Regions from separate parts of the Paenibacillus sp. EKM301P genome, predicted to be linked through region 1. Evidence: riboswitches for the same ligand, from Rfam matches in the RefSeq annotation. Region 1 holds a riboswitch; each other region holds the start of a gene.

What was found. A riboswitch is a leader RNA that binds a small molecule or an ion and turns the genes downstream of it on or off. The one in region 1 is predicted to bind cyclic di-AMP.
Region 2: linked by a shared signal. The riboswitch ahead of HFD99_RS21540 (3D domain-containing protein) and the one ahead of HFD99_RS16790 (3D domain-containing protein) in region 1 are both predicted to bind cyclic di-AMP.
Region 3: linked by a shared signal. The riboswitch ahead of HFD99_RS06660 (hypothetical protein) and the one ahead of HFD99_RS16790 (3D domain-containing protein) in region 1 are both predicted to bind cyclic di-AMP.

Annotation. Positions count from the first base shown of each region.
Region 1 is NZ_JAALFM010000006.1:254,979-265,168, forward strand. It holds gene HFD99_RS26090 (accessory gene regulator ArgB-like protein) at 1-346, opposite strand, end outside; gene HFD99_RS16750 (hypothetical protein) at 297-1,010, opposite strand; gene HFD99_RS16755 (helix-turn-helix transcriptional regulator) at 1,277-1,510, shown strand; gene HFD99_RS16760 (DUF4247 domain-containing protein) at 1,644-2,399, opposite strand; gene HFD99_RS16765 (DUF4178 domain-containing protein) at 2,413-2,919, opposite strand; gene HFD99_RS16770 (DUF350 domain-containing protein) at 2,944-3,351, opposite strand; gene HFD99_RS16775 (PspA/IM30 family protein) at 3,481-4,149, opposite strand; gene HFD99_RS16780 (NADH:flavin oxidoreductase/NADH oxidase) at 4,236-5,258, opposite strand; gene HFD99_RS16785 (polysaccharide deacetylase family protein) at 5,562-6,368, shown strand; gene HFD99_RS16790 (3D domain-containing protein) at 6,568-7,236, opposite strand; cyclic di-AMP (ydaO/yuaA leader) riboswitch at 7,243-7,412, opposite strand; gene HFD99_RS16795 (amino acid ABC transporter ATP-binding protein) at 7,656-8,378, opposite strand; gene HFD99_RS16800 (ABC transporter substrate-binding protein/permease) at 8,365-9,828, opposite strand; gene HFD99_RS16805 (M20 family metallopeptidase) at 9,977-10,190, shown strand, end outside.
Region 2 is NZ_JAALFM010000013.1:6,941-17,130, reverse strand. It holds gene yabG (sporulation peptidase YabG) at 1-736, opposite strand, end outside; gene rsmA (16S rRNA (adenine(1518)-N(6)/adenine(1519)-N(6))-dimethyltransferase RsmA) at 792-1,676, opposite strand; gene rnmV (ribonuclease M5) at 1,684-2,229, opposite strand; gene HFD99_RS21540 (3D domain-containing protein) at 2,376-3,524, opposite strand; cyclic di-AMP (ydaO/yuaA leader) riboswitch at 3,796-4,075, opposite strand; gene HFD99_RS21535 (TatD family hydrolase) at 4,276-5,046, opposite strand; gene HFD99_RS21530 (HD domain-containing protein) at 5,089-6,372, opposite strand; gene HFD99_RS21525 (AbrB/MazE/SpoVT family DNA-binding domain-containing protein) at 6,704-6,958, shown strand; gene rsmI (16S rRNA (cytidine(1402)-2'-O)-methyltransferase) at 7,083-7,964, opposite strand; gene HFD99_RS21515 (tRNA1(Val) (adenine(37)-N6)-methyltransferase) at 7,961-8,719, opposite strand; gene yabA (DNA replication initiation control protein YabA) at 8,808-9,182, opposite strand; gene HFD99_RS21505 (PSP1 domain-containing protein) at 9,210-10,010, opposite strand; gene holB (DNA polymerase III subunit delta') at 10,149-10,190, opposite strand, start outside.
Region 3 is NZ_JAALFM010000002.1:258,855-269,044, reverse strand. It holds gene HFD99_RS06685 (helix-turn-helix domain-containing protein) at 1-67, shown strand, start outside; gene HFD99_RS06680 (Rha family transcriptional regulator) at 184-405, opposite strand; gene HFD99_RS06675 (urease accessory protein UreF) at 696-1,433, opposite strand; tRNA gene HFD99_RS06670 (tRNA-Leu) at 1,696-1,778, shown strand; gene HFD99_RS06665 (glutathione peroxidase) at 1,928-2,413, opposite strand; cyclic di-AMP (ydaO/yuaA leader) riboswitch at 2,877-3,048, shown strand; gene HFD99_RS06660 (hypothetical protein) at 3,162-3,557, shown strand; gene kdpF (K(+)-transporting ATPase subunit F) at 3,741-3,818, shown strand; gene kdpA (potassium-transporting ATPase subunit KdpA) at 3,964-5,640, shown strand; gene kdpB (potassium-transporting ATPase subunit KdpB) at 5,693-7,723, shown strand; gene kdpC (potassium-transporting ATPase subunit KdpC) at 7,743-8,471, shown strand; gene HFD99_RS06635 (MFS transporter) at 8,601-9,809, opposite strand; gene HFD99_RS06630 (PadR family transcriptional regulator) at 9,823-10,190, opposite strand, start outside.

The DNA of each region.
Region 1 (10,190 bases):
CTACAAACATTAATAATGAACAAGCGTTAATTATCAAAATCGTTGATAAACTTAAAGAGACGAAAGGTATAGTTACACATATGGCCGTTGTAAAACAGACACAAAGGGTAAGGTTGCTGAAGTGTACCCCTCCTGAAAATCTCCTTACAAACATGATTGTAGCCAGGGCTAGTAATGCCCCAAAAAAATGTCCTGTTATCCAGGCCATAACTGCGACCATTAGTACTGCCGAAATTTCGGTAATTTTCACACCAATCGCATACTCCATCACTTCTACACTTGTAGGTCCATCAGGATCAGCTTTCTTTATTTCTGATGCGATGTGCCTCGATAGCGTTTCTAGCATCCTCGTAATCTCCTTTCTCTGATAAGAAGTACGAAATTCCAAAAGTCAGCAATGAGATGGAAAGTAGTCCTATCGTATTGGAGTTATAGAGCATATACAAAGTAACAAGAATCGTGACAAATGATATTAAGGAGCCTATAATGAACATTTTATTAAGGGGTGATAGGTAATTTTCACCTTTCAAAAAATCATGTGGGGGCTGAATGATAAATGAGAAACCAAAGTTGTATTTCCCCATGACAAAAGAAATAAAGTACGCAGTAAAAATAGAAGCTAGCTGTATAACGTAAATGGAAGAGCCAGCTGTATCACTTATAACACCCGGTTGTGCTACTCCGAAAAAGTTTGCAAAGATATATACAAATAGCTGTAGATTAATGTAAGCTGTAAGACCGGAACCAGCAGAAAAAGCCGCAAGATATGTTTTGATTCCTAAACCAAATCTTAAAAAGAGAACCATTAATAAATACTGGAGCGGAAAATCAAATTTAGGCATGCCTATAACTTCTCTCATGAGAAAGGAAAACAAGGCTATGCCCATTGCATAGAAAATTATTTTTCTTCGATTTTCCCACACGGGAAGCATATAAAGCTTCAAGACCAAAGTAACTGCCGCTAAAGCATCGAAAAAACCAAGTATAATATATAAGAAAGCAGATAACACAGTTACATCATCCTCCTATTTCGCCTGATGTAATTGTATATTTTACTAATAGATGTGGCAATGAAATAATCTAGTAAACTGGAATTTTTTGTATGACTATAAGATGAAATTTTCTTCCCCTGGCTTTCTTTTTCAAACTCGACATCCATTCGTGGTAATAAAAAAAGTCACCCCAAGTGAGCGACGTTGCTTTTGCCAATGTATTATGTTGGTTTTTTTTCGATATCAAGGTTATAATCTACTTAATTTGGGGTGGAGGGATTATTGTGGCTTTAAGTGACAATTTCAAAAAATTACGTATAAAATATCATTTGACTCAACAAGAGCTTGCTGAGATCGCTGGGGTTACCAATAAAGCAATTTCAGCTTGGGAGAGCGGACTTTCTGAACCACGGATGGGTGCTATAGAAAAGATAGCTCGTCATCTCCATATCAAAAAAAGCAATATCATTGAAGAAGATGGCATTGAGCACATAAGCCCTGATCGCAGGTCAAAGTAGACGGCAATAAAATCGAAGTGAGGGAGCATCCATTCAATTTACATTAGTAAATGTTAAACAACAAAAAAAGGAACTGTGCAAGACAGTTCCACAGTTCCGCAAACAACTTTAGAAGAAAATAAAATATTACCTATCATCGTCGACTTCGCCGGCTAATTTTACCTGAGCCGCTGCGTGTTTTAGGCTTACTATAAGATTTGCGTGGTGAATCAAATATGCTGGAACCACCGCTGCTGCCTCGGTCACGTGAAATCGAGCCTCTGCTCGGTGAACTGCTGGAGCCTCGATCGAATAGACTTCCGCTTGATCCAACGCTGGAATCCGAATTTTTCCCTCTACGGGTAACTGAACCTTTTCGTTCCACCGTTATCGGCGGAATAGCTTTTTTCTCCTGTGCTGTTGGAGCACGATATTGCCCTTGTGAAGGTCGGTATACATCTCTGCTCGAATAACCTCGATAGGAGCCAGACCCCCGCAATGAATCGAACAGAGCATCCAGCACAGTTGCAGTTAAGTATCCTTTTAGAAAGCTGGAACTGTAATTTTGCTCGACATACTTTTTACTGTCGATTTCAATGAGTGTATCTTCCTTCTTAGCTGGATCTTGCTGCAAATGGTACCATTCATCGCTATATACCAGAAACATCCGCTCATTGCTCTGAGGCGATATTTGTTCCGGTGTACGCTGTTCTTTCAATTCCTCCGCTACTTCGGGAACCGTTTTGCCTGCCGCCCGATATACGTACGAGGTCGAGTTTCCGCTACCACTAACGGATTCCAGCGGATACGTATCTTTCACATTTGGCGCCCCGCAGCCGCTTAGCACGGATACGAACAAGCTCAGCGCCACAATGACCTTTAATGCATATTGCCAGGTGCGTTTGCCCATGTGTAACCCTCTCCTAGCTAGCCCGAATAACCTTGACGTCTCCGGTAATCACTTCTTCTCCTTCATAAAGCATAAAGCGACCGTCCTGCCACTCTACCCGCAGTAGATGGTAATCATCAGACTGGTACTGCCAAACATGTTGCTCTCCCCCCTGCCGGAAAGGAGCACGGCCCATAACGGTAACATGCCCAAAATACTGTTCTTCCAAATGATACGTTGTATCATCCAGTTCTAAAATGGTCGGTACTTCCTCCGGGTTGTCTAGTCTGCCATCGATGGCCTGATATAGTCCGAATTGCAGTGTTTCCCGTTCCTCAATATGAAGATAACTCACTTGATTACCATCCTGAAGCGTCAAAACAACGGCATTCCGAGCACGATTATGTACACGACCTACCACTTCATAGGTGACAAGCGACACTTCACAAATATCACCAGGATTTAAGTGAAGCATGCTTTTTTCCGCTTTCGGCGGTTCAGGCTTGGCAAATAGATTTGAAATTCGTTTCCATACACTCATGGTCATATTCCCTCCTTACTTTGCCTAGAAGCATGCTGTAATGATCAAGGCACCCACCAAATGCAGCGCTCCTGAGAACAAGCCGAAACCAATTTTACCTTCTTGGGTACCTTTATCCAAATCAAACTGTGCCCAATACCGCAACAGCAGACGCACAATCACTTCCAAAACAAGCAAGATGATAAAGGCAATCACAGAATACACAAGCGCTTCGAGCAAATTATTAGCTGTAGCAATTGAACCCGATAAAATGTATCCTTGTGCAATCAGCTTCATAATCATCCGGACTGTTACAGCCATATTTCCGGCTTTTACTTCGGCAAAATCCTTATACTTTGTAAATAAAGAATCGACATACATTAATACGAACAGCAAAATAGCACCTGCGCCCGTCCATACCAGCATCGCTTTCATCGTTTCTAAAAAATGCATTTGCTACCATCCTCCACATCTTCTTGACTACATATATTGATTTACGCCCCCAGGCAGGGAAAAGCGAAGGAGATAACGTTTCTCCTTCGCTTACTGAGCCATCACACTAGCGGCAATGCTTAAAAGTTCTTATTTATTTTCGTATTGTTTCAGCAAAGCAGCAAGTTCGTCGTCCACAGCACTTTTCTTATCCAGCTCTTTGAACTCTTCATCCAGCGATTTTTCCTTGGAAGCCATTTCGTTGCTCGCTTCAGCACGTGCTTCTGCTTGCAGCATTTTTTCCTCCATACGCTTTAATCCAGCAGTTGCCGTATCCGAGCTAAAACCATTCATCGCTTTGTTAATTTCGGTTTGCGCTTTAGCTGCATTATAACGGGCAACCAGTGTCTCGCGCTTGTTTTTCATTTCAGTCAGCTGTCTGCGCATTTCATCCAGCTTACCACGCAGGTTGTCAGCTGCAGCTTTGTTTTGCTCATAACCAGCTTGGAACTCGTTCATTTTTTGTTCGGCAGATTTCTTTTCTTCCAGCGCACGACGAGCAAGATCCACATTTTGTGCTTTTGCAGCCGTATGAGCCTGTTCTTCGCGTTTTTTCACCAAAGCTGCCTGTTCTTCGTATTGCTGTTTAAATCTCTTTTCAATAGCAATTTGAGCGGCTACCGCTTTCTCTGCGTCTTCCAGATCCTCTTGCATATCACGAATGTATTGATCCGTCATTTTAACTGGATCTTCTGCCTTGTCGATAATGGCGTTAATGTTAGACATCGTAAGATCTCTTAATCGTTTGAAAATAGACATGTGAAGTTCCTCCTAGAATTGAATGCTTAAATTTTAAGCTCTGTACACATGTTTACGCAAGCTTTGCAAAGAGGTTTCAGAAATATCTAAAAACCGCGTAGATAAGGCTCTGGAATATCCGCCTGTACTTTTAGCGCCCGTGATGCATGCAGCGCCCAATAGGGATCACGCAGCATGGCACGCCCTATGGCTACCAGATCAGCTTCATTGTGCTGAACGACTCGGCGGGCATCCTCATAATCATCCAATAAGCCGACAGCAATGACAGGCACATTCAGTTTCTCACGGATGGTATGAGCCAAATCCACCTGATAACCAGCACGCGCAGACGGACCTCCGCTGGAACCAATCGGACCCTCACCACCAGAAGAAATATGGAAAATGTCTACACCCGCATCACGATATCGTTCCCCTATGGCTGCTATGTATTCAACATCATATCCGTCTTGGACATATTCTTTGGCAGATATCCGCATTAGCACAGGCATATCAGCAGGAAGTACCTCTTTAACAGCACGTATCACCTCAACACCAAACAGTGATAAATCCTGCCCATACTCATCTTCTCGGGTATTGGTTAAAGGAGAATGGAATTGATGGATTAGATAGCCGTGAGCGCCATGAATCTCTACCGTGTCAAAACCAGCTTCTACCGCCCGGCGCGCCCCCTCTTTGTAGGCTTGAACCAGTTCCTTGACTTCTGCTCGCGTCAAAGCGTGCGGCTCTTTAAATCGTTCACTAAAGGGGATCGAGGACGGGCCTACAGGTGGCTCAGCATCTTCAGCCTTGCGTCCGGCATGGCCTAATTGAATGGCAATTTTGGCACCATACTTGTGGACTTCCTCTACCATTTTACGATATGCAGGAATATGTTCATCACTCCAAATGCCCAAATCACGATCCGTAATGCGCCCATCCGGATGAACCGCTGTCATTTCCACAATTATGAGTCCAGTCCCTCCTACCGCGCGACTCACATAATGGACATAATGCCAATCCGTCGGTTTGCCGTCCTTGGCCTCCACGCTGTATTGGCACATTGGGGGCATGACAATCCGATTTCTTAAAGAAAGCCCCTTTAATTGATAAGGAGTAAACAAGTCGGTCACTTTTATCCATCCTTCCCTCAATTCCAAGTCTGTAGCATTATGAATAGCATCCCCATTATACACCAGCTGTCACGGTATACCGAATCCTTTGTAAGGCTAAAACTTACGAAAATGCTCCAGTTTTCGTTCATGTTTAAGAGAATATGCGCGTTTACTTCGTCATCTTCACGGATATCCGCTTCATGATGTGCTTCTCTTCAGTCGTGTAGGACTTCACTCAATCACCAGCATAATTTTAATAGGACAGGTACATAATAGCTGAGAGCACCACTAGGTACCACTGCACGGAAAGGGGGAATACAAATGCGGTACAGGGGAGTGTTGCCATGTTTAGCACTGTTACTAGCATTTTCAAGTTTTCCCGTTCACGCTGACACGCCTCCCAACATCGGAACGCCCCATCCCAAGGAAGCTGCTGTCGCTACTTCGGTATATCAAAGTAAAGATCGAGCTACTCCAACATTAGCGATGCTACGAAAAAAGCATGCGGACATTTTTAAAATGTGCGGCCCGCACACCCGCCAAATTGCCTTAACCTTTGATGATGTGCCCGATTCAAGGTATACGCCGCAGGTTTTGGACGTATTACACGCAAACGGTATTAAAGCTACGTTTTTTATCGTCGGCCATCGTGCGGAAAAGCATCCGGGGATCATACGCCGCATCATCCGCGAGGGTCATGCTATAGGAAACCATTCCTATACTCATCCGGATTTCAGGAAGGCCACACCAGAACGCTTTCGCCACCAGATTACAAAAACAGAACGCATTTTAGAAGCCAGCGCAGGTTTTCGGCCCAGATTGATACGACCACCCTATGGTGAAATCACGGAGCCTCAAATTCAGTGGGCGCGTCGTCATGGGTACATGATCGTCAATTGGAATGTGGACTCTCTAGACTGGAAGGGATTAAGCAAAACACAGATTCAGCGTAACGTGATCCCGGCTACCAGACCTGGCTCCATTATTTTAATGCATGCAGGTGGAGGTCAAAGTTCCAACTTGCAAGGTACTGTCCAAGCTTTGCCGGGTCTAATCCACTCTTTAAAAGCTAAGGGCTACAAGTTTGTCACAGTCCCCCGGCTACTTCACACATCGGAACGAAAATAACAGTATGTCTAAGCCTCGTATATACCAACAACGTAAAAAGGCTGCCTTGACGAGCAGAGTGCTTCTGCTTGTAAGACAGCCTTTTTTAGCGATAAACGACCGTACTGATAAGAAGTCGTCCCAGTTATATGTTGTGTGCTATAATATTAAGTTTACATAATATATATTATGTTTAATGAAATCAAATATATGCACAATGCTATTTATCAATAACGTACAGTTTCACATTTTGGAAGCCGAAGTCGTTCACGAATGATTTGTTGCCAGGGATAAAGATATCAATCCGCTTTCCGGTAATAGCGCTGCCCTGATCACGGGCAACGGCTACAAAAGAATGGTCTGGCAAGCCGGGATGGGAATAGCCTGTAACTAGCACCTTTGTCCCCATAGGAATGACTTTCGGGTCTACTGCAATTGTACCCAGTTTAAGCGGATTACCGTAGTAATCGACTGCACCCCATTTGCCATTTTCATCAGCTGCGGCTGAATATGCTGTTGCTTTAACATCAACAACTTTACTGTAATTGAATGTTTTGCCCCATGCTTCAATTGTTGGCCTCTCATTCGCTGGTGCTTTCTCCGTAAGAAGCTGTGGTTTCGAATCCGAAGCCGCCTTCACACTTTTTTCGTCTGGCACTTTAATTTGTAGACCTGCATATATGTTGTTGGACGCAATATCCGGGTTAGCCTTCGTCAAGTCATCTACCGATACCCCATAACGTTGAGCAAGCAAAAAGAAAGTATCGCCTTCTTTGGCAGTATGAAGCGAAGCAGCATTTGCTACTCCAGCTGTCTGTGCCAATCCTGCAATCGCTGCGGCAAGCACCGCAAATTTCATGGTTTTTCCAATATGTTTTAAGTGTTTCAAAGATATGTACCTCCTCTGTTATGCCTGCGAAGTTAGCTGTCGGATTCGGACTCAGGAGAAGCCCTATGCTTGTGCAATTCACCCCTAGGCATATTCCACAACATCTATATGACGCATTGGAATAATTGCCGTTGTTACGTCCCCCGCACTTCCCATGGTTTGAGCCCAGCACCTGAGTAATTGTTATCTTTGCTGCTGCCCCGGTAAGTTTTGGCTTACTGCATAATATCACAATTTTGTAACCTTATCTGCATGAAAATGTTGGGAACCTTGAACATCATACTATATCCATTACAATTTTGTCATCAAAAATCGGTTTTTTGTTACGAAAATATGGAGATATGGTGACAAAAAGAGAAAAGCCCTCCGTGAAATATCATCACGAGAGGGCTTTGTCAATAATTCATAAAAGCATTTTCTTACAGCACTTTAGCCAGAAAATCACGGGTACGATCATGGCTTGGAGTTCCGAAAACTTGCTCCGGCGTACCTTGCTCTATAATTTGACCGTTGTCCATAAAGATGATTCGGTCTCCTACCTCACGAGCAAAGCCCATTTCATGCGTCACGATCACCATCGTCATGCCGCCTTCAGCGAGTTTCTTCATCACATCCAGAACCTCTCCAACCATTTCAGGGTCCAGGGCAGAGGTAGGTTCATCGAACAGCATTACGTGCGGCTGCATGGCCAGAGCGCGTGCTATCGCTATACGTTGCTTTTGACCGCCAGATAACTGGTTCGGGTAGGTATTCTTTTTATCCTCAAGACCCACGGTCCGCAGGAGCTCCAACGCAATTTTCTCCGCTTCTTTCCCCGATTGCTTCTTCACCTGCGTTGGTGCAAGCGTCAGATTCTGCAGTATTGTTTTATGTGGAAACAGATTAAAATGCTGGAAAACCATCCCCATCTTCTCCCGAGTCGCATTAATATTATGACCACGGGCCGTAATCGGCTCACCCTCAAACAAGATTTCCCCTTCTGTTGGCTGTTCCAACAGATTCATACAACGCAAAAACGTACTTTTCCCCGAACCACTCGGGCCGATAATGACGACTACTTCACCTTTGGCGATATCTATATCAATGCCTTTTAAAATTTCATTCTTACCGAATGATTTACGCAGTTGTTTAACGGTGATCACTGGCTCTCAACTTCCTTTCCCATAAACCCAACAGCTTAGATAAGCTGAATGTCATTACAAAATAAATAGCGGCTGCGATTACGAATGGACTTAAGCCTTCGTAGGTAATATTCTTAATGACCTGGGCTTGATACATAATGTCCACCATCCCAATGGTCGAAATAATAGAAGATTCTTTAATGATCGTAATGAACTCATTACCAATAGCAGGCAATATAGATTTAAATGCTTGCGGTAAAATAACGTGACGCATCGCTTTGCCTCGTCCCATCCCGAGCGAGCGGGCAGCTTCCATCTGTCCACGGTCTACGGCCTGAATACCAGCACGGAAAATTTCAGCCAAATATGCCGAACTATTCAGAGACAACGTAATTATACCGGACTGGAGTGGCGTAAAATTAACACCTAACGTCAAAGCAACTCCGTAATGAATGATCATAAGCTGCACCAGCATAGGTGTGCCGCGCAGTATCTCTACATATGCGGTACCTAGCCACTCGATAATACGAATACCACTCATCCGCAGCAAGGATATGATCAGGCCAATAATGAATCCGAACAGTACTCCGAGCGCAGACAGCAATAGAGTGTAGCCGATACCCGTAGCGTAGAAACTGCGATATTTCAAAAATATATCTACAATGCTATTCGAAGAAACCTGTCTGTCAGCAGACAGTGCACTCGCTTCTGTAGAAAATTTCTCAATCGAACCGTCCGCTTTCAGGCGAGCCAACGTTTTATTTACTGAAGCAAGCAATTCCGCATTTCCTTTACGGATGCCTACAGCAGTTTCTGCTCCTTCATCTTCAGGTACTGCTTTGGCAAGTGTTACGGTACCGTCTAGCGTGTATCCTTTAGCAACGGTATCTTCGATTACAACCGCGTTGATACGCTTGGTCCGAAGCTGGAGTACCAGATCGGATATTTTATCCAATGAGGTTACAGAAGCATTAGGCACTTTTTGCGCAATTTCTTCCTGGATACTCCCCTTCTGCGCACCGAGCTTCTCTCCTTTTAGAGCAGCCATCGTTGAATATTTGTCTTTGTCCTCTGGACGAACCATAATGACTTGCTTGGAACGATAGTATACATCCGAAAAATCAATGCTCTTTCTGCGTTCATCTGTCGGTGTCATACCAGACAGCACCAAGTCTACGCGACCACTTTGCAGAGCAGGCAGCAAAGAGTCAAAACTCATGTCCTCTGGGACCATCTCTGCATCCAGATCCTTGGCGATTTCCTTGGCAATTTCAACATCAAACCCGACAATGGTATCCTGACCGTTAATAACTTTGTGAAACTCATACGGCGGGAAGTCAGCACTCATACCCACTACAAGTTTTTTCTGTGGCTTTCCTTCCGATCCGTATGCAGTGAGCATAGGAAGACCAGCCAACAGCAAGATAACCGCCGTCAAAACCAGGGCGGTAAAACGATATGCCTTTTTCAATCTTTTTTTCTCTCCTTAAATTCTTTATAATAAATAAGATTGTGTCATTATAAATGAATATGCATGATTATGCAATGAATGTTATAGTACAATTTTAGTATATCTATCGCAGTACCTACATTACAGCATATATAAAGGAGTTTTCAGCATGAATTTTAAACAGACCATTCAACACACCATTGAACAGCATGCCGAGCGATTTAAGGACATTTCGTTGTATATAGGCGCAAACCCTGAACTTGGAAACGAGGAATTCCTGGCCTCTGCCCGTCTAAAAGAAGAACTTGCCTTTCACGGTTTTGAAGTTCAGGCACCCATATTGGGTATAGAAACGGCCTTTATTGCTACTTACAAAGCAGTCA
Region 2 (10,190 bases), on a different contig from region 1:
ATGCGGCCTTGGCAGCCACGTAAACGGGGTCCAGAGCGTGAATCAAGATACGCCCTGGGGAACTGGCAAAGTTGGCTCCAGCACGTAGCAGCGCCTCAAAATGGGACTGGCACGCACCCGCTACAATTGTCAGTGAATCCAGATGACGCTCATATTGTCTCGCTACCTGAATCGCTGCCACAAAATTTTGCGAATTCTTGTAGCTTTTCAAGCTGTACAAATCATAAGGCTGCGGTTGCTTTAGCACACCATCATGTCCAGTGATGACTACAATATCAGGACGAATGCGGGGAAGCAGTCGGTATAACGTATCCGCCATTGCCGATTCGTGAACGTGATGTCCCTCTGCGGGAACACGGAGCTGTTCATATAGACTGAGACATTTCCTTAAATAGCCAGGGTCTCCATCCAGATGAAGAACCTTTCCTGGCATTTCAAAATACGTTGACTCCACCGGATCACTCCACTCTCCAATCAGAGCCGCCTGGCTACGGGCAGCTTGCTGCTGGCGTGCCCGTTGCAAAAGATTAAGAGACTCTCCGGCCTTAATGTGGGCCTGTTGAGTCTTACCGCTAACCTGGTCTGCCGGCACTCTGACCAAATCGTTCACCGGGGAATCAGCCAGTAGCCGAAATTCCGTCCCCTTAATGATCGCTTTATCCCGCTGGATGTCCTCAACGCGAAACGTGACATCACCGCCGTACGATTTCCGAACGACCAAGTCTCCTAAACTCATCACACTGTATCACCCCTCCTATATCGTATGGGTGAATGCACAGTTTGGTTCCAACTTAGGATATTCCAGCCTCTAACAGCACGGCGCTGAGACGCGCAAATTCCTCGATACTCAGCGTTTCCCCTCGACGGGAAGGCTCAATACCAGCTTGTTGCAACAGCGGCTCCAGCGTGTCCCTGTTCTCTTTAGTGAAGAAGCGGCTTTTTAGGTTATTTGAAATGGTTTTACGACGTTGAGCAAAGGCGGCATGAACCACTTCAAAGAAATGCTTCTCGTCCACCACTTCCACCGGAGGAACTTCTCGTACACGCAGCCGAATAACTGCCGAATCAACATTCGGCTGAGGAATAAATACTGTATTCGGCACCGTACAGACTAACTCAGGCTCGCTGTAATATTGCACGGCTATGCTTAAGCTGCCGTAATCCTTCGTACCAGGAGACGCAGCCATGCGCTCAGCCACCTCCTTTTGAATCATAACGACGATATTCTCCAAAGGAAGCTTGTCCTCCAGTAGACGCATCAGAATCGGTGTAGTGACGTAATACGGCAGATTAGCGACGACACTCACTTTGCTCACGTCTGCAAAATCGACTGCGAACACCTCACGCAAATCCAGCTTCAATACGTCTCCATGACGAACCTTTACGTGATCGTAAGGGGCCAGCACTTCTTCAAGAATGGGCAGCAGCCGCTGATCAATCTCGACAGCGGTAACTGCCTTAGCCGATTGCGCCAATTTTTCAGTCAAAGCTCCAATCCCCGGACCGATCTCAAGCGCACCCTTTGTATCATCCAAACCGGCAGCATTTACGATCTTGCTCAGAATATTTTGATCAATCAGAAAGTTTTGTCCCAAGCTCTTTTTGAACGAAAAACCGTGCTTTTGAATAATTTCCTTCGTACGCCGCGGTGTTGCTATATCTTGAATCCCTGTCATACGGATATCACAATCCTTCACTTTCGATTTGTGCCAGCGCACTGGCAAATTCCTCACGGCTGATCTGAAATACAGAGAGCCGCTTATGTAGCTGCTTTCCGTTACAATAGCCAATACCCAGTACATTCCCCAAGGCCATACGGCGTGCAGCAGCATTGGGATGGGTGATAAGTCCAGCATCAATCAGGTCCGCCCATTCAATCAGCGGTTCGGCACCTTCCACTGTCGTATGTACCCGCGCGAGAGCGTGTCTGATGGCTTCCGGGGAGGCATTCTCTACGCCAATATCCCCTTTGCGCGTCGCCTCTGCCTCAGGTATAAAAGCCTGCTTGCAGCCGGGTACCTTGGAGGCGATGATTTTACGGATACGCTCCCCTGCATGATCGGGATCAGTTAAAATAATGACCCCCCGCCGTTCCTGCGCCAATGCAATTTTCCGCAGCGTCATTTTATTAATGGCTGAACCGCCAGTTTCTATCGTATCTGCTTCGACAGCACGGCGAATGGCTACCGTATCATCCCTGCCTTCCACCACGATCACTTCCTTGATCATCTTCGTTTCCCTCCACTGCTACACAGCAACATATATTTATCTTTCCCTGCTTTTGAAAACAAAATAAGAAGAGGGTATCCTCTTCTTAGCATGGCATAACTATGTTGTTAATACTATCGCATTGTCCTCAACATACACAACCTGTTTTAGTTGATTTCCGGCTTTACAGGTCCGATAACATATACGGTTTTACCGTGCTTACGACCAAATTGGTTGGCCCGGCTCAAACTCTCATAATACACATCGATTTTGTGGCCTTTAATCGCGCCACCGGTATCCTCCGCACGGCGGAAGCCCACCCCTTCAATATACACCCACCACCCGATTGGAATTACATTCGGATCGACAGCGATGGTGCGTCCTTCCGTGACACGTGTGCCGGAGGCGGTACGTGTACCGATACCTGGCTCTTGTGCGGAATACGCCGTCATGGAGACGTTTTGTAAAACTTTTCTATAATTAAAATTAATACCTGCTTTACGGACAGCACTGCCCGAACTTACCTTTGTAGCCTTAACCGCATCTTTAGGGCCGATGGAAGCAGCTAGAACGACCGGTTTTTTCTTCGTTCCTACCGCAATTACCTTATCCACACGATTCTGTGCGACTTCCTTGTTGACCAGCTGTTTGGATACCAATTTTCCATCATGGTATACCTTTTGAACATGCTGGACTACCACACCCGATTTGCCACTTTGAATGACTCGATTATCGCCTTTATAGAGACTTGGATCTGCCGTTTTGATGACCTGATAAGGCACTTGTTTTTTCTGTTCGACCTGCTGTTTCTTCACACGGACGATTTTTATGTCCATGTTAGCTGAAACAGAGGCATCCAACGCAGGGTAAACTTTATCCGTTGATGATAATTTATAGCCCGAAGTGCGAATGGCACCCTCTACTGTATTTTCTGTTGTGTACAGCTTTTTCGTCTTATTGCCTGAGGATACTTTAACCTGATTGGCACGTTTAATGACTACGCGATCCCCATCCTGTACTGCCCCATTTAGCGGCATGGAAATTGTATCATGCGGCTGAAGTGAAATAGAATGCTCATTGAGCAAATCTTGGAGCTTGGATTCCCGGGTTTCTACCGCAGATGCCTTACCATCGATGACAAAAAAGACTTGTTTTTTAGATTGCGTGTACATCAGAATTGAAATCATAATCGTTAGTGCGATTAGAAAAATAGCAACCAAAGCAGCCTGGCGCACATTCTCTTGCTTCCAACGTAATACGTAAGACATGCTGGATGAGCGTGACTCATGGGTCTCCTCTTTTCGGAAAATGCCCATTTCCTCCGTCCTCCTTACATAGCCCGCCGTCTGGAGTAAGACATAGTTGATCGTTGACGTGACTATAACAGATTTTCTACAAGACAAGCCCGTACTGCGACTGTCCTGCACCATGTACCCGTCTTCGCGGCATGCTGTCCTCCCCTGTTTAACCACAGTATGATGACAGATTTTCTTTTATTCACAACAAAAAAAGCCAAAGAAAGAGACTAGAGAGCTCTTTCGTGGCTTCCAACATGTGTGAATATGCGGGAAAACTCATGCACGAGATGGCTTCTCTCTTGTTACGCTTACGGGGTTAGCTGTCGGGTTCGGACGTAGAGAGTCGCCCTAGCTTAGGTCAACCGCTCATGGCGGTCGCCTTCACATTCACCCCGAAGACCCAGAAAGAAATCGAAATACGGCTTCTCTACCTGTTCATCCCATTCGGGAAATGAATTTCGGTTGAGCCGGCTGCTGAAGAGACATTCTCTCTTGCACATACGCCGGACGTACTGTAAGCCATATCGGTTCCCCCGTTCCCTGCAAAAGGGACTCAGCGAGACTGGTTCATGAAATGATTTGTTGATGTTTACACTCAACAACAATTCACTGAAAAGATGATATCCTGTTTCCATGCATGTTGTAAAGCAGGTTTCAAGTACATTTTTTAAAATATTCGGTTAAAAAATTGTAATATTCTTGAGTTTCCTGCAACAAAATCATAATTAGCTCCGTCTATCTCTTTATTTTAATTGATTTCTTCGCTTTTTCACTGAATGTCAAATCGTTCCAAAGCATTTTGGGTCGTAATGGATACCAATTCCTCCACTGTAATTCCCTTAATTTGGGCAGCTGCCTCTGCCACCAATCTCACATGGGCCGACTCATTTCGCTTCCCGCGAAACGGATGAGGCGTCAAGTATGGCGCGTCCGTTTCAATCAGCAGACGATCCAGCGGAACCTGGGCCAGTACCTCTTTTGGCTGCTTGGCATTTTTGAACGTTATGGGCCCGCCAAAGGAAAGGTGAAAGCCCATATCAAGCACCATTTTAGCGGTCTCCCAGCTCCCAGAAAAGGAGTGCATGACTCCGCCAATCTCGCTCGCCTTTTCCTCACGTAAGATTCTCACAATATCTTCATGCGCATCCCGGTTATGGATAACAATTGGCATGTTGAGCTCACGTGCCAGACCAATTTGGTTTCGAAGCACCCGCTGCTGTACATCCTTTGGTGATGTATCCCAATAGTAATCCAGACCGATCTCTCCGATCGCTACAACCTTTTTATGACTGCATAACGATGCAATCCATTCTAAATCCCCCTCCTGCATTGTAATAGCATCCTGCGGATGCCATCCAACGGCCGCATAAATATAATCATACGTCTCAGCCAGCTTCATGGTGGATGGAATGGTTTCACGATTAAATCCGATATTGATCATCCGTGTTACTCCTGATTCGACAGCACGTGCTATAACTTCTTCACGGTCTTCGTCAAATTGTGGCGCATCCAGGTGAGTATGAGTGTCGAATAAATCCAAGGTTTTCATCTCCTTTTTTTACTTACATTTCTATATATTTGTCTATTGTTTGACAAAATAATTCCTTATTTCGGCAGGAAGCCTGTCTTTTACCCCATTCAATTTATTTTGGGGAAAATACATGTGATATTTTCCTCGGTGAATGCCACTTATTGAGCGCACAATTTCCGAAACTTCGGATATTTCCCGCACCTCGCCCTGACGTCCAAGCAGTAAAATCTGGTTGTCCGTTGAGCCGCCCTGCCGAAACACATCATAAGGAAGATCTGTTGGAAAATCAATTTCAAGATCATATTCAGGATGCAATCCAGCCTCTTTCAAAGCCTCTCGAATATGGTCAACGGTATCTGTATCCATATTTTCAATCTCTACATATTTATACAATCTACGATCCATAAAACGGCTACTCAAATCACTTAAAATTTCATCCTTTTCTCGTTTCCATTGGCCAAATACCGTCTGAATCAAAGACTCATCCAGCATCAAATACTGCTCCACTGTTAGTTCTCCTTTTAACAGATCGGGCAGCGGATCAAGCAGAAAACCAAACTCATATCCGTTTTTGAACAGTTCCTTTGCTCTCTTAAAAATTTTACGTAACAGGATTTCCGAGCTGCGTGTTACAGGATGGAAATAAATTTGCCAGTACATCTGATAGCGTGACATTAGATAATCCTCTACAGCATGCATACCCGACTCTTTTACGACAATTCTCCCATTATGAGGACGCAACAAACGTAAAATACGATCCAAATCAATCGTTCCGTAGTTAACACCTGTCGAATGAGCATCCCGCAACAAATAATCCATACGGTCAGCATCGAGCGGACTTGTTACCAGGTTGACAACAATCGGCTTATCATACGTTTTGGCTATAACCGCCGCGACTTTGTGGGGCAGCATCTCATCCACTTGCCGTAGCACAGCGTTAATCTTCGTGTCGCCCAGTACAATGCGGCATGTCCAATCCTCATGGTTCATATGAAAGGCTTCTTCAATGGAATGAGAAAATGGACCGTGCCCCACATCGTGCAACAAAGCAGCACACAGAGCAACCAGTCTTTCTTCCTTTGGCCAGTCGGGAAAGTCTCCACGTTCAAATTGGGAAATGATGCGTCTCGTAATCTCGTATACGCCCAGTGAATGTGAAAACCGGCTATGCTCCGCTCCATGAAACGTCAGATAAGATGTGCCTAACTGCCGAATGCGTCGTAAACGTTGGAACTCCGGCGTATTGATCAATCGCCATATCGCAGTATCCTGAACATGGATGTAATTATGTACCGGGTCCTTAAAAACTTTTTCTTCACTGAGTGGCTGGTGCAAGATATCAGCTCCTTTAATATTCGGAATAATGGATTAAAATACAATAAAATCCTAAACGCCCTCCCTTATTCGACATTGTTTGTCGTAATATGTCGAATTATCACTTTTCGACATTTCCAAATCGACACACAAGACAAATCATCCGTAAAATAAGGTAATTCACATGAATAAAGCTCTTTGTTCTAAATACTTTTGCATAATTAGGCTGTTACTACTTTTTTAAGGTTGACTGTTTTGGGAATCGTTGGTATAGTAAATATCAGAAAAGAGAAAATTTTGTCGAATGATGACACTTATATTATTTTAAACGGCGAGAGGAGCCTGATTTATTATGATGAAATCCACTGGTATTGTAAGAAAAGTTGACGAGCTCGGACGTGTTGTTATTCCAATCGAATTGCGCCGTACCCTGGGAATCGGAGAGAAAGACGCTTTGGAAATTTACGTTGATGGTGAGCGCATCATGCTTAAAAAATACGAGCCTGCTTGTATCTTCTGCGGCAATGCTGAGAACGTAATTTACTTCAAAGGGAAAATTGTTTGCCAAGATTGCATTTCCGAAATCCCAACACCTGTGACAAACTGAGAATTTTAGTATATAATAGACTTATCAGAGATTGTTAATTCTAACCTTTTTCATATATACTCCTTGTTGCCTTCCACGGTTTGAACCCAACCGTTGGAAGGCCCTTTTTTGTTTACACACGTACTCATAAGAGTGCGTTGTATACATCCCTCTTGGAAATTGAACGGTCTGTAGCTGTACGCTTCATAGCATCCTTGCGCGTAAGCCCCTCTGACTCGTAATGCGCGACGTGAGACTCCAAAGATAAGTCCTGCCACCATGCCTGACGCTCCTGTTCCTCTTCCTCTTCGTTTTTCCCCTCAACGACCAGACAATATTCACCAATCGGTGGATTCTCCTCTAGTTTTGCAAGACATTGCTCCACCGTTCCACGCACCCATTCCTCATGCAGCTTGGTCAGTTCACGGGCAAGTACTACGTTGCGTGATCCTAATGTTTCCTTTATTACTGTCAATGTCTTTACAATACGGTGGGGCGACTCATAAAAAAGAATCGTGCCATGGGATACCTGAAATGATTGTAACAACTTCTCTAGATCCTTTTTCTCCCTTGGTGGAAATCCAGCGAAGGTAAACCTCTCTGTATCCAGTCCTGAGGCAATTAAAGCGGATAGTGCAGCATTTGCCCCTGGGATAGGAATAACACTGATTTCTGCTTCAAGTGCCAGCTTGACCAGATCCGAACCAGGATCAGAAATGGCCGGTAGACCTGCATCGCTAACCAGTGCCAAATTTTTTCCTTCTATTATATAACGTATCAGCTCAGGCCCACTGGCAGCTTTATTATGTTCATGATAACTGAAGAGCATTTCCGGCGTGATGTCGAAATGTGTGAGCAATTTGCGTGTTTGCCTCGTATCCTCAGCAGCGATAATATTGCATGACTTTAGGGTGTTAATTGCCCTAAAGGTCATATCGTCCAGATTGCCAATCGGGGTAGCAACGAGATATAACTTTCCCCGTTCCTCTTCACGGTTACTAAAGCTTTTTTGTACAGCTGCTGTCACACTGAATCCCCCTTGCTTACTTCTCCATAGATTTCCCTTATTTCCTGAGTATAGTTCCCATCTTCCTGATATACAATGAGTGGGGGTAATAGACGAACTTCCGGTTTGCCGTCACGCATTGCTTCAACAAGTACCATATTTGCTTCCATATGAATCCGTGGGTGAACAAAACGTATCCGCTTGGGTTCTAGGCTATAACTGCGCATCAAGGATATAATCTCACCCAGTCGCTGTGGGCGATGAACCATCGATACTTTCCCCCCATTTCGGACAAGCCGAGAACATGCCTGGATGACTTCTTCCAGTGTACAGTTCACTTCATGACGAGCAATGGCCTGGTGAGGATTCAGCTTGATATCGCTACCATTTAGCGGCATATAGGGAGGATTCACGGTAATCGCATCATACACGCCATGTCCCGTGATTTGAACCAGCTCACGCAAGTCTCCTTCCCGAATCTCAATTGCAGATTCTAATCCATTCAAACTGACAGACCGTCTAGCCATATCTGCCAGGCGTGGTTGAATCTCAATTCCTTCAATAGATGCTTTGGTACGTGTCGTCAACAGTATGGGAACAACCCCATTGCCCGTACACAAATCGAGAATCTTCCCACGCTGAAGCGGAATACCAGCAAACCGTGCCAGCAAGACCGCATCCATCGAAAAGCTGAACACTTCATCACTCTGAATAATACGCAGATTGTGTGAAAGCAGATCATCAATTCGTTCAGACTTCTTTTCATTTTCGTACATAATGCTCTCCTATCCTATAACCTAAATCGCTTTTTACTCATACTTCCTTACAAAAAAGCCGTAGGCATCTTGCTCCTACGGCTTGTTTTTATTTATTCAAAAATGACAGACAGAAGAGGCAATCGCCTTCTGTTCGCAAATGTCCGTAATACACGTTGCATATATGAAATCCTTCATGATACAGCCTTGCCAGATTGTCGTAGCCTTCGCCCACGACCTCACCCGTCTCCTCTTCATTCTTAACGACGATCGGAGGAGGAAGCTTCGGCTTGCTTGCCGTCTTTTCTTCTCCAGAGGTTTCACGTTTGAGCATCTTGCGCACCTGTTCGTTTTCAATCGTTAGTCGTTGATTTTCCTCCAGCAGCTCTTTTACTGCCAGTTTCAATTCACCCAGATCGCTATGCAACTGTCCCATTTGGGTTTCCATTTCGTGAATACGCGCAAAAACATTTAATTTATCCAAGTTTCCACCCCGAAGCAACCTAATGGTTTACTTGACGACTACATCGTCCATTGGAAGTTCCTTGACCTTACTGATCTCAAACAGTTGAACATGTACCGTACGATGGCCTGCATTGACACCTACCACTTTTCCTTCTCCCAGAGAGGTGATAACCATCTTACCTACCTGAGGCAGCTCCTCTCGCATGCTCTCGTAGTTATCATGTTCAAATTTGAGACAGCACATCAATCTTCCGCACAACCCGGAAATTTTCGTCGGATTCAGCGATAAGCTCTGATCCTTCGCCATCTTAATAGATACCGGGTCAAAATCCCCCAGCCATGAGGAACAACACAGAATACGTCCGCAAGGTCCGATTCCACCAAGCATTTTAGCCTCATCCCGTACTCCGATCTGCCGCAGCTCAATTCGTGTACGAAAAATGCTGGCCAAATCCTTTACAAGCTCTCGAAAATCAACCCGACCCTCAGCCGTAAAATAAAAAATGATCTTATTGCGGTCAAATGTAAATTCCACATCTACCAGCTTCATTTTAAGGTTATGGTCTTTAATTTTATTTAAACACGTACCGAATGCATCCTTGGCCGCCAATTTATTCTCTTCTACAACAAGAGCGTCATCATCTCCGGCAATACGAATGACTTTTTTTAAGGGTAGGACAACATCGGAATCATTTACTTCTTTTTTGCCCACCACAACCTTGCCATATTCAATACCGCGAGCGGTCTCTACTATGACGCAGTTTTCTTTCTCCACTGGAAGGTCCAGCGGATCAAAATAATAAGTCTTGCCCGCCTTCTTGAAACGGACACCCACTACACTATACAAAAATTAACCCCCTTGTATGCCACTAAACCTCATTTGTAGCCGACATTGTAAGAATGGCCGCAATTGAAGTCTCACTGTCGCACAAACCGGGAACCTGGCGTCGCGGATTGTGCAGAGTGGAACAAGCGCGCCTTCCTGTTAGCCGGTGATAGAACCGCTTGTATCGGACAACCCAATCAG
Region 3 (10,190 bases), on a different contig from region 1:
AGAATACGTTGAATTTGCGAAGTACCGTAAGCAAAAAAGAGAGAAGGACAAAACAAAACTTGAATAATCTATGGCTAAACGCCTGGGTGATAACCCGTAAAACGAACTGAGGGTTCGGTTTACGGGTTTATTTGGTTTCCTGATAATATGGCGACGCATTGGTTGCTGAAATGCTTGTTCGGTTTAGTGTGGTGTCGCCTCCTTATAATCGTTATCGTCGATATTCAGAATTGCAGCAACTTGTTTTCTGTACCTTTGTGCTTTGCGGGTGCCGTGAATCAGATTGGACAAGCGTGAAGGCGGAATATTATGTGTCTCGCAAAATGTTTTCTGATCCAGCCGAAGCTCGACAAGCCTTTGTTTGATGGCCCACCCGAAGGAGGTGACAGGCATTTTGTTGTTCAAGAGAAATCGCCCCTTACGGATTCTTACGGAATAATTGGTGTGATATAATAATCATCAGTAAACATGTTAGAATTAACCATCTAAAACTATGATACACTTTTATACGTGTTTATACAATCTTAAATACGGTATTTCGTTAAAATAATTACTTAATTAAGTGCAAAAAGTGAAAATAATCCGACTATGGTCTGTTATTGGTGTGAATTTGGGATACATGAATAAAAATACTCTGCCGCTTGAGAAAAGGGCAGAGTATTTTTATTGTGACTGCTAGATTGGTAAACGACGCATCAGAGGGATGCTGGAAGGTGTTTAAATAGGACGGAGGAGGAAAAGGGTCTGGATGCATTCAATTGGCTGCTATGGCTCATATAGGGTGGCTGAGTGATATAGGAGCTGGTCCGATGGCTGTGGAAAAGATGGCGCTGATATGAGCTTGGCGTAGGTTTGTTAATCTTCTTCCAGGTGGTAAGCAACTCGCTGGTCATATGATCGATAAGAGGATTTTTTTCCTCATAAGGAGGATTGAGCAGTCTAAAGGCATCTTCGATACAGAAGGATACCGCTGTGGCAAAATAGCCGTGAATGGTCTGTTCTATATCGCTTCCGAGGAGGGAGTTAATCCAAGTGTGGACAGTAGCGAGTGTGCCAATTGCATTGTATTGAGTGAGTGTGTCTTCCAGTTGGTCAAATGCGAGCCAAGGATAAAGAGCCTTGGTGAGCTTGAGCAGTCGCTGGCCAGAAAGTCGCGACTCTTTTACATGCTGCGAGGAAGGATGTTGGGTGTGCAACATTTTATCAATAAGGGCGATCCGCCAACCGTCATTCTGCTGGATGGCTGCATACAGACTTTTAATGGCCATGCCGTCAAGGGTTGTGATTTGAGGATACCAATCGTCTCGCATGTAATGTTTCAGATCCTGAAGACTGTTCAGGTGTCCGGCGCGGAAACGCTCCTCCAATCCGTAGAAACGGGTGAAACCACCAATAGGTAAGGAAGGGTCCAACAATAATGCGTAGTTTAGCAACCGGTTACCTTTATGCAGGACGGTTCGCCTCCTTGAAGTGAATATTTGTGTGATGTTATTTGACTTGAATATTGATTTGTAATAAGAAATCGAACATTTATGTAATGTATTTTTACACTTAAAGCTCTATTGTGTCAAATTAAATAATTTTATTGCTTATATATGTTATATAAAGTTACATTAAAAATAATTATAATATTCTTGTTTACAAATTGTTGCTGAGAGAGTATAATAAATCTGTTGCCTCAATACATTATGACATGCGGTCGTGGTGGAATGGCAGACACGCTATCTTGAGGGGGTAGTGGGCGTACGCCCGTGGAGGTTCGAGTCCTCTCGACCGCATTATATGCAGTACCCAGTTGAAAAAGCATCCTGACACGTTTTACGTGAAGGGATGCTTTTTTTGTTAAATACTTTTCGTCATATCCTCCCGTCACAGAAGCGGTCGTATGGACAACGGACCGCTCGTTAACTGTAATGCATAAAGATTGTCAGTTTTTCTGCAAAAGCTTCTTAATATCTCCTACAAGCTTGTCTGGAGTGGTTTGCGGCGCATAACGCTTAAATACGTTACCTTCTCGTGTAATTAAGAATTTAGTAAAATTCCATTTGATCGCTTTGGAGCCTAATACGCCTGGAGCAGTGTGGGTCAGGTAGCGAAATAGAGGATGTGCCTGATCACCGTTAACATCTGTCTTGGCGAACATGGGAAAAGTCACTCCGTAATTGAGTTGGCAAAACTCGGAGATCTCCTCGCTGGAACCCGGCTCTTGTTTGGCGAACTGGTTGCTGGGAAATCCCAAAATTTCGAGCCCCTGTTCATGATACTGGTCATATAGCTCTTGTAGCGCCTTGTACTGGGGGGTTAACCCACATTTGCTGGCAGTATTCACGATAAGAAGAACTTTCCCTTCGTATGTGGATAACGGAATTTGTGCCCCTTGTAGGGTCTGTGCATCATATTTATATACGCTCATGATATCCCTCCTAATTCAATATTCTACAATTAAATTGTGAACCATTCAACAAGGGGTTGCAAGTCCAGAAGAGTCTACAGACATTGTGCATTGTAAAATCGTCTTTTGTTCAAAACGGTAAATCGCACTTCAAATGGAGCAAATTGAGGTGTTTCTTCTTATAAAAGAGGGTTCATTCGATAATTATCTAGTACATATAGCGCATTTTCTTTCTTTTTTATAAATAAAGGGCAACCGTACCATACCCTACGCCAATATTGACATGCCTTTCATTTTCAAAAAGAGGTGAAATACAGAGTTTTAGAGAGATACGAGAAGCATAGGTTGGTTGTAAGCGTTATCCTTAATCTTCTATGCTCTAAAGGGTGATTTATAGCCTTGCCGTTGAGCTTTACAGTCTTCCTTGCACGGGTGTATGATTCAAGACGTAATTTCAAATTAACAACAATGAAGCAACAACGAATTGTCTAAAGCGCTGAATTTTGCAGTTGCAAAAGCGGGGGAACCAACGAGTATATACGGCTTTGCAAGCCGTGTGTCTCATGGGGTGAATTTTCCGGCCAAGTGCCGTAAATAGGGCGACTCTCACGTCCGAATCCGACAGCTAACCTCGTAAGCGTACAGGGAGAGGCAACAAACCGCCGTGTGCAGCCATGGTTTATTTTATCATGGAATGTATGAAGCCGGAGGAAGCCTTTTTCCTTCGGCTTCTTTTTGTTGTCTTTTTATACCGGGAGAGGAGCTACTGATGGAAGGTCGGTTAATTATTGTCACTGCACCGAATGAAGCGGGCAGAAGTTTTGTGAAATTGCTTATGTTCAAAAAATTGGCGTTTGCAGTTCTCACAAATAGCACCCAGGAGGAACGACAGCTCAAAAAAATGGGTGTGGAGCACATTGTGCGCATCAATACGATGCAAGCGGGAAAATGGAATTTTCCTAAAAAAGAAATTGGTAGTGTGTATTTGTTTGAAAACAGCTTGAATCTAACTTGCCGTTTCCTGCAAATATGTCGGCCACTAACATCAGAATTGATCTATGTTATTACGCACGGCTGTAATCCACAAGGAATTTATCGGGGATTGGGAGCGGACCATGTGATCTACACATTGAACGGAGAGGTGGGTTTCCTGCTGAACGGATAAGCACTTATAACATAGCTGGTTTATGATTTTATGATGGAATCAAAAGGGCAATCTGAAAAGCGATACGGAGGGTATGAACATGATGGATTTATACATGCTGCTCGTAATGGCTGTGAGTTATGGAGTGATACTGCTGTTTGTACGCTGGTGTGATGCGCAGACCTCAAAAGGAGGGCGAAGAGGATGATCGTTGTGCTAGGACTTACGGCTATTGTGTTCGTGTATTTAATCTACGCACTCCTGAATCCTGAAAAATTCTAGTCAACTATAGGATCGAGCAGGCGGGAACAGCAGATCAAGAATGCAGCATCAGAGATGCAGATTTTCGCAAACGTGTGCACTCAATGGATGGTCTGAATCAGGTCTGTTGTTCCAAATGCAGGAGCATTTTAAGGAGGAATAGAGGATGGAGCTACTGCAAATTGGGATTGTGATCATCATATTGTTGCTCTTGGTAAAGCCGATGGGCACCTATATGTATCACGTATTCTCGAATGAACCGAATCGGACGGATCGGATTTTTGGTGGAACGGAAAAGCTGATTTATAAGGCTGTAGGCTTGAAGAAACAGGACAGCATGCATTGGACCACGTACGCTATGAGTTTCATTGCAACCAATGTGGTGCTTGTGGGGATCAGCTACCTGCTATTGCGCTTGCAGGCTATACTTCCGGGCAATCCGGTTGGGAACAGTAATATGGAAGCATCATTGGCATTTAATACAGTAATCAGCTTTATGACCAATACGAATCTCCAACATTACAGCGGAGAAAGCGGGCTTACGTATCTGACGCAGATGGCGTTCGTCACGATGATGATGTTTACTTCGGCTGCTTCGGGGTTTTCGGTTGCTGCGGCTTTTATGAGGGGATTGACGCGGCGCGGTGAAGGGCTGGGTAATTTTTTTCAAGATTTTATTAAAGCCAACATACGGATTTTCCTGCCGCTTGCCTTTGTACTTACGCTGGTGCTGGTGGGATTAAAAGTACCACAGACGCTACAACCCACGGCGGATATTACGACTTTAAGTGGTACACAGCAGCAGATTGCTATGGGACCCATTGCCTCATTGGAATCCATCAAGCATTTGGGCACGAACGGGGGCGGTTTTGCGGGAGCTAATTCTGCACATCCTTTTGAAAATCCAAATCCTTGGACGAACGTACTGGAAATTTTGGCAATGTGGGTAATGCCGGCTTCGCTGCCGTATACATTTGGATTGTTTGCCCGTAATCGCAAGCAGGGCTGGATTATTTTCAGCTCGATGATGGTCTTGTTCCTTATTTTTCTATCCATAACGTATGTGTCGGAGAAAACAGGTAATCCGTTAATCCAGGCACTGGGTATGGATGCATCTCAGGGAAGCATGGAAGGGAAAGAAGTTCGTTTCGGTATTGGCCAATCGGCATTATTCACTGCGGTCACAACGGCGGCAACGACAGGTTCGGTCAATAATATGCATGATACATTGACCCCGCTAGGTGGTATGGCTGCTTTGGGAGAAATGATGCTAAACGTCATTTTTGGCGGCAAGGGCGTCGGGCTGATGAATATGCTGATGTATGCGATTCTGGGAGTGTTTATATGCGGACTGATGGTCGGAAGAACCCCGGAATTTATGGGTAGGAAAATTGAAGGCAAGGAAATGAAACTGATTGCAATTGCTATTTTGGTACATCCGTTTCTTATTCTTGCTCCCACTGCGCTTGCGTTTATGAGTCATTGGGGATATGATGCGGTCTCTAACCCCGGATATCACGGGTTGACTCAGGTGCTCTATGAATATGCATCATCTGCGGCAAATAACGGCTCGGGATTTGAAGGTCTTTCGGATAACAAAGTGTTTTGGAACGTTACAACAGGAGCGGTTATGTTCTTTGGACGATATGTATCCATGATTGCATTGCTGGCTGTGGCGGCTTCGTTGAATGCCAAAGCGCCGACCCCGGTGACGATGGGTACACTGCGCACGGACAACAAGCTGTTTGGAGCCATCCTAATCGGAGTGGTCCTGTTGATTGGTGCGTTAACCTTTTTGCCGGTGATCGTACTGGGTCCTGTAGCTGAATTTTTGACCATGTGATGAAGAATGAGCATAGAAGGAAAATGAGAATGGATGAACGGGGTGCTTGATCATGAAGGAACAACGCAAACGCATGCTGGATAGAAGCATCTTGAAGCAGGCGGTCAAGGATAGCTTTATCAAATTAAATCCGATGATCATGATGAAAAATCCTGTCATGTTCGTAGTGGAGATCGGTACATTGGTCGTACTGCTCATGCTACTGCTTCCCGGTTATTTTGGAACCGGCAAGGAAATGGGCTTTAACTTGGCTGTATTTATTATTTTGTTGTTCACGCTGCTTTTTGCTAACTTTGCTGAAGCGCTCGCGGAGGGACGGGGGAAAGCACAAGCTGCTTCCTTGAAAAAATCCAAGCAGGACTCACAAGCTAATAAGCTCGTCGGGAATGAGATTCAGGTGGTCAGCTCAACAGCATTGCGTAAAGGTGACGTGGTAATCGTCTCTCAGGGCGAAATGATTCCAAGCGATGGTGAGGTTATTGAAGGCCTGGCCTCAGTGGATGAATCTGCAATTACGGGAGAATCAGCTCCGGTCATTAAGGAATCGGGCGGTGATTTTTGCTCGGTAACCGGCGGGACGCGGGTAGTCAGTGACCGCATTAAGGTGCGGATTACGACTGAGCCGGGTGAAACGTTTATTGATAAAATGATTTCGCTCGTGGAAGGTGCACAGCGGCAAAAAACGCCAAATGAAATTGCGCTGAATACATTGCTGATTAGCTTAACGATTATTTTTCTCATTGTGGTGGTGACACTGGCCCCGATAGCCCGTCATTTTAAGATTGATTTGCCTGTCCCCGTGCTGATTTCGTTGCTGGTCTGTCTGATTCCGACCACGATTGGCGGGCTTTTGTCGGCCATTGGAATTGCTGGTATGGACCGAGTTACCCAGTTTAACGTGCTGGCCATGTCAGGCAAGGCGGTAGAAGCATCCGGGGACATCAATACGATGATTCTAGATAAAACGGGTACCATCACCTTCGGTAACCGGATGGCGAGTGAATTCGTGGTTGTAGATGGTATAGAAAAGGCAGAGCTAGCGAAATGGGCAGCGATGAGTTCACTAAAGGATGAGACGCCTGAGGGACGCTCGGTACTGGAATTGATGCGTAAGCAGGAATACACGCTGGATGAATCCTTGGCAGCAGGTGGAACCTTTATCGAGTTCAAGGCAGAAACCCGGATGAGTGGTCTGGATCTCGCTGATGGACGAAGAGTACGCAAAGGCGCCGTGGACTCTGTCCGGCAGTGGATTGTATCGCAAGAAGGCAGTGTTCCGGCCGATCTGGAGGAAAAAGCGAATCAGGTAGCCGCAGAAGGGGGGACACCGCTAGCAGTGGCGCTGGATGATCGGATATACGGCATTATTTATTTGAAGGATACGGTGAAGCCGGGCATGAAGGAGCGTTTTGATCAGCTCCGGGAAATGGGCATCCGCACGATTATGTGTACCGGTGATAATCCGCTGACCGCTGCTACCATTGCACGTGAAGCAGGGGTGGACGATTTTGTAGCTGAAAGCAAGCCGGAAGATAAAATTGCGGTTATCCGCCGGGAGCAGGAACAGGGTAAGCTGGTGGCTATGACCGGAGATGGTACCAATGATGCGCCTGCGCTGGCGCAGGCAGATGTCGGTCTTGCCATGAATAGCGGCACAGTCGCGGCCAAGGAAGCTGCTAATATGGTGGACCTGGATTCTGATCCGTCCAAAATTATTGAGGTGGTCGCCATCGGTAAGCAGCTGCTTATGACACGTGGGGCATTGACAACGTTCAGTATTGCGAACGATGTGGCTAAATATTTTGCCATTATCCCGGCGATGTTCATGCTGGCTATTCCGCAAATGGGTGCATTGAACGTCATGAGGCTGGGCTCCCCGTTATCGGCTATTTTATCGGCGCTTATTTTTAATGCAGTCATTATTCCACTTCTGATTCCGCTGGCAATGAAGGGTGTAAAGTATAAGCCAATGAGCTCGGATCGGCTATTGGGACGGAATTTACTGATTTATGGTCTGGGCGGTATGGTGGTACCGTTTGTCGGGATTAAGGCCATTGATTTGCTGGTACATTTGTGGATTTAGTGCAGAAAGGGTGAGCGACATGAGTGGTTTTTATCGGATGTTGTCTGGACGCAGATTTGCTGCACATGAGAAAGCCGGGTCTGGCGGACAAGGTCATAACGAGCGTACAGGGACGGAGGCAGTGCCGGAAAATCAACCGGAGAGACAAGAGATGCGAGGAAGCACGGTTATTGGAGTGGCTTTGCGAACTTCTGTGCTAATGATCCTATTGTGCGGTTTGGCATACCCGCTGGTCAGCACAGGAGTGGCGCAAGTCCTGTTTCCGCAGCAAGCAAACGGCAGTATGCTTCGTGACACGGAGGGGCGGGTAATTGGCTCTGAGCTGATTGGGCAGTCCTTTACCAATCCAGCGTTTTTCCAAGGCCGGGTATCAAGTATCGATTATAATGGAGCTGGTTCAGGCTCAAGTAACTACGCACCCTCGAACCCGGCATTGGTGAAGCGGATCAAGGATTCTATTGCGGATTGGCAGAAGCATAACCCGGATGTATCCATCAGTCAGGTTCCATTGGACCTGATTACGAACTCCGGCTCTGGTCTGGACCCGCACATCTCGCCACAGGCGGCACAGGCTCAAATTCCACGTATTAGCGGCTTGACGGGGATTAGTCAGGACCAGCTGAAGGCGCTGGTGCAGGAGCAGACAGAAGGCCGCAGCGCCGGTGTATTCGGCGAGCCGCGCGTGAACGTGCTCAAGCTGAATCTTGCGCTTGAAGCGCTAATGAAGGTAAAGCCAGTTAAGTCATAGATGGTGAAAAAGGTATCCCTGAGCGATAAGCTTGGGGGATACCTTTTTCTATGGATTAGGATGCTCTGGGATGGATAGCTGCAAAGGAAGCATTTTATTTCTTATAGGTGATATAAATTTGTTGTTCACTTATTTACTTAGCTTTACATTGTTTGATGAATTTTTGGTTTTCCTTAAGGCTGAAGCGAGTACCAACATGTATATTAATACAATCATACCAATGACTAAGTAAGATAATTGAATATTCATTAAATCGGTGAGAGTACTGCTCAAAATAGGGCCGATCATTAGACCAATCGAGTATGCCGTGTTATAGAGTGCAAAAGTAATTCCATAAGAATGAATGCCACTTCGTTGAGAAATATCAGCAAGTTGAGGTAAGCAGGGAGCAAGAACCATACCCATGCTAACTCCTAAAACAGCTAAAATAACAGCTTGAAGTGATAATATTGCTGGAAGTGCAGTTAGAGGAAGAGCAATGGATACCATAAGTAGACCGAGGAGAATTCCATTTTTATAGCCGATCTTGCTGGAGAATTGACCTATAAAGGGTGTTGCCAGGCCATAAGCAAGTGTGGGAATAGCAAATAACAATCCGATAACTCCTGGATTAGCGCTAAAATTGTGCTGCAGGTGTAACGGTAATGTTGGCTCAAGTACGCTTGGGACAGATGCCCCGATAATTACAACCCCGATAACCAAAAGCAAATCTTTATTTTTCATGAACGAAAAAGGAGATACGTACTTTTCATTTTTCTCTTCCGGAATATCGTGCAGGAGTACTAATCGAAGTATAGCATCAACGACAGCCAATGCGATGGCAAAGTAAAAAGGGAGTTGGTAACTTCCCCATTGATACAACCAACCGCCAATTGTCGGTCCGAGAAGGGTTCCAGCGGCTTGCCCAGATAACGCCAAGCCCATGGCTTTGCCGCGTTCTTCAGATGGGTATAGCTCAGCCAGCAGAGCGAGCCCTGCTGTCCAGGTCATTGCGGCTGCGACCCCTTGAAGAGCACGTGCCAGTACAAGCAGCCAGAAGGTGTGGGCTATGGCGAACATTAAAGTGGAAGCTATGAGTCCAATTAACCCCCATAACAGAGGAGTCTTTCTCCCAATTCGATCCGTTAACAGACCAAAAATAGGAGTAGCTATAAATAGTGCAATTGCATAACTACTGAACAAAAATCCGATTTCGGTTTGAGTGGCTCCGAGAGAATCTGCGTATCTTGGCAAAATGGGTACGACTAATCCATAGATTAACATGTCAATGAATACAGCTAATCCGACAACGATTAGAGCAGCCTTTTGCTTATTGTGTACCCCTTTACTCATTTTCATTACTACATCCTCCTTATGAATTTCTTCTGATTTCCTCTTTAATTTGCTTAACAAATTTTAATTGAAGCTCGCATTGATCATAAATATTTTTGAAAATTAGCATGACGTTTACAGGGATATCCATAAGTTCAGCTTTTTGCTCTTGCCCTAGTTTCATTTCTTTATAGATTTTTTCAATGGCTTGATGCTGAAAACTTAAAGCTTCTTCTATTTCATGGAGGCCAGCCTCATCCATAAAAGTCAAAGCTGTGTACAGGGCTGTTGGAAACACAACAGAAGTTTCTTTAAATGATTCGATTAAAAGCCGACTAAACTCGCTTTTCCCAGCCTCCGTAATAGCATATATAGCTTTAGACCGATTCCCTGTCTGTTCCAATGTTT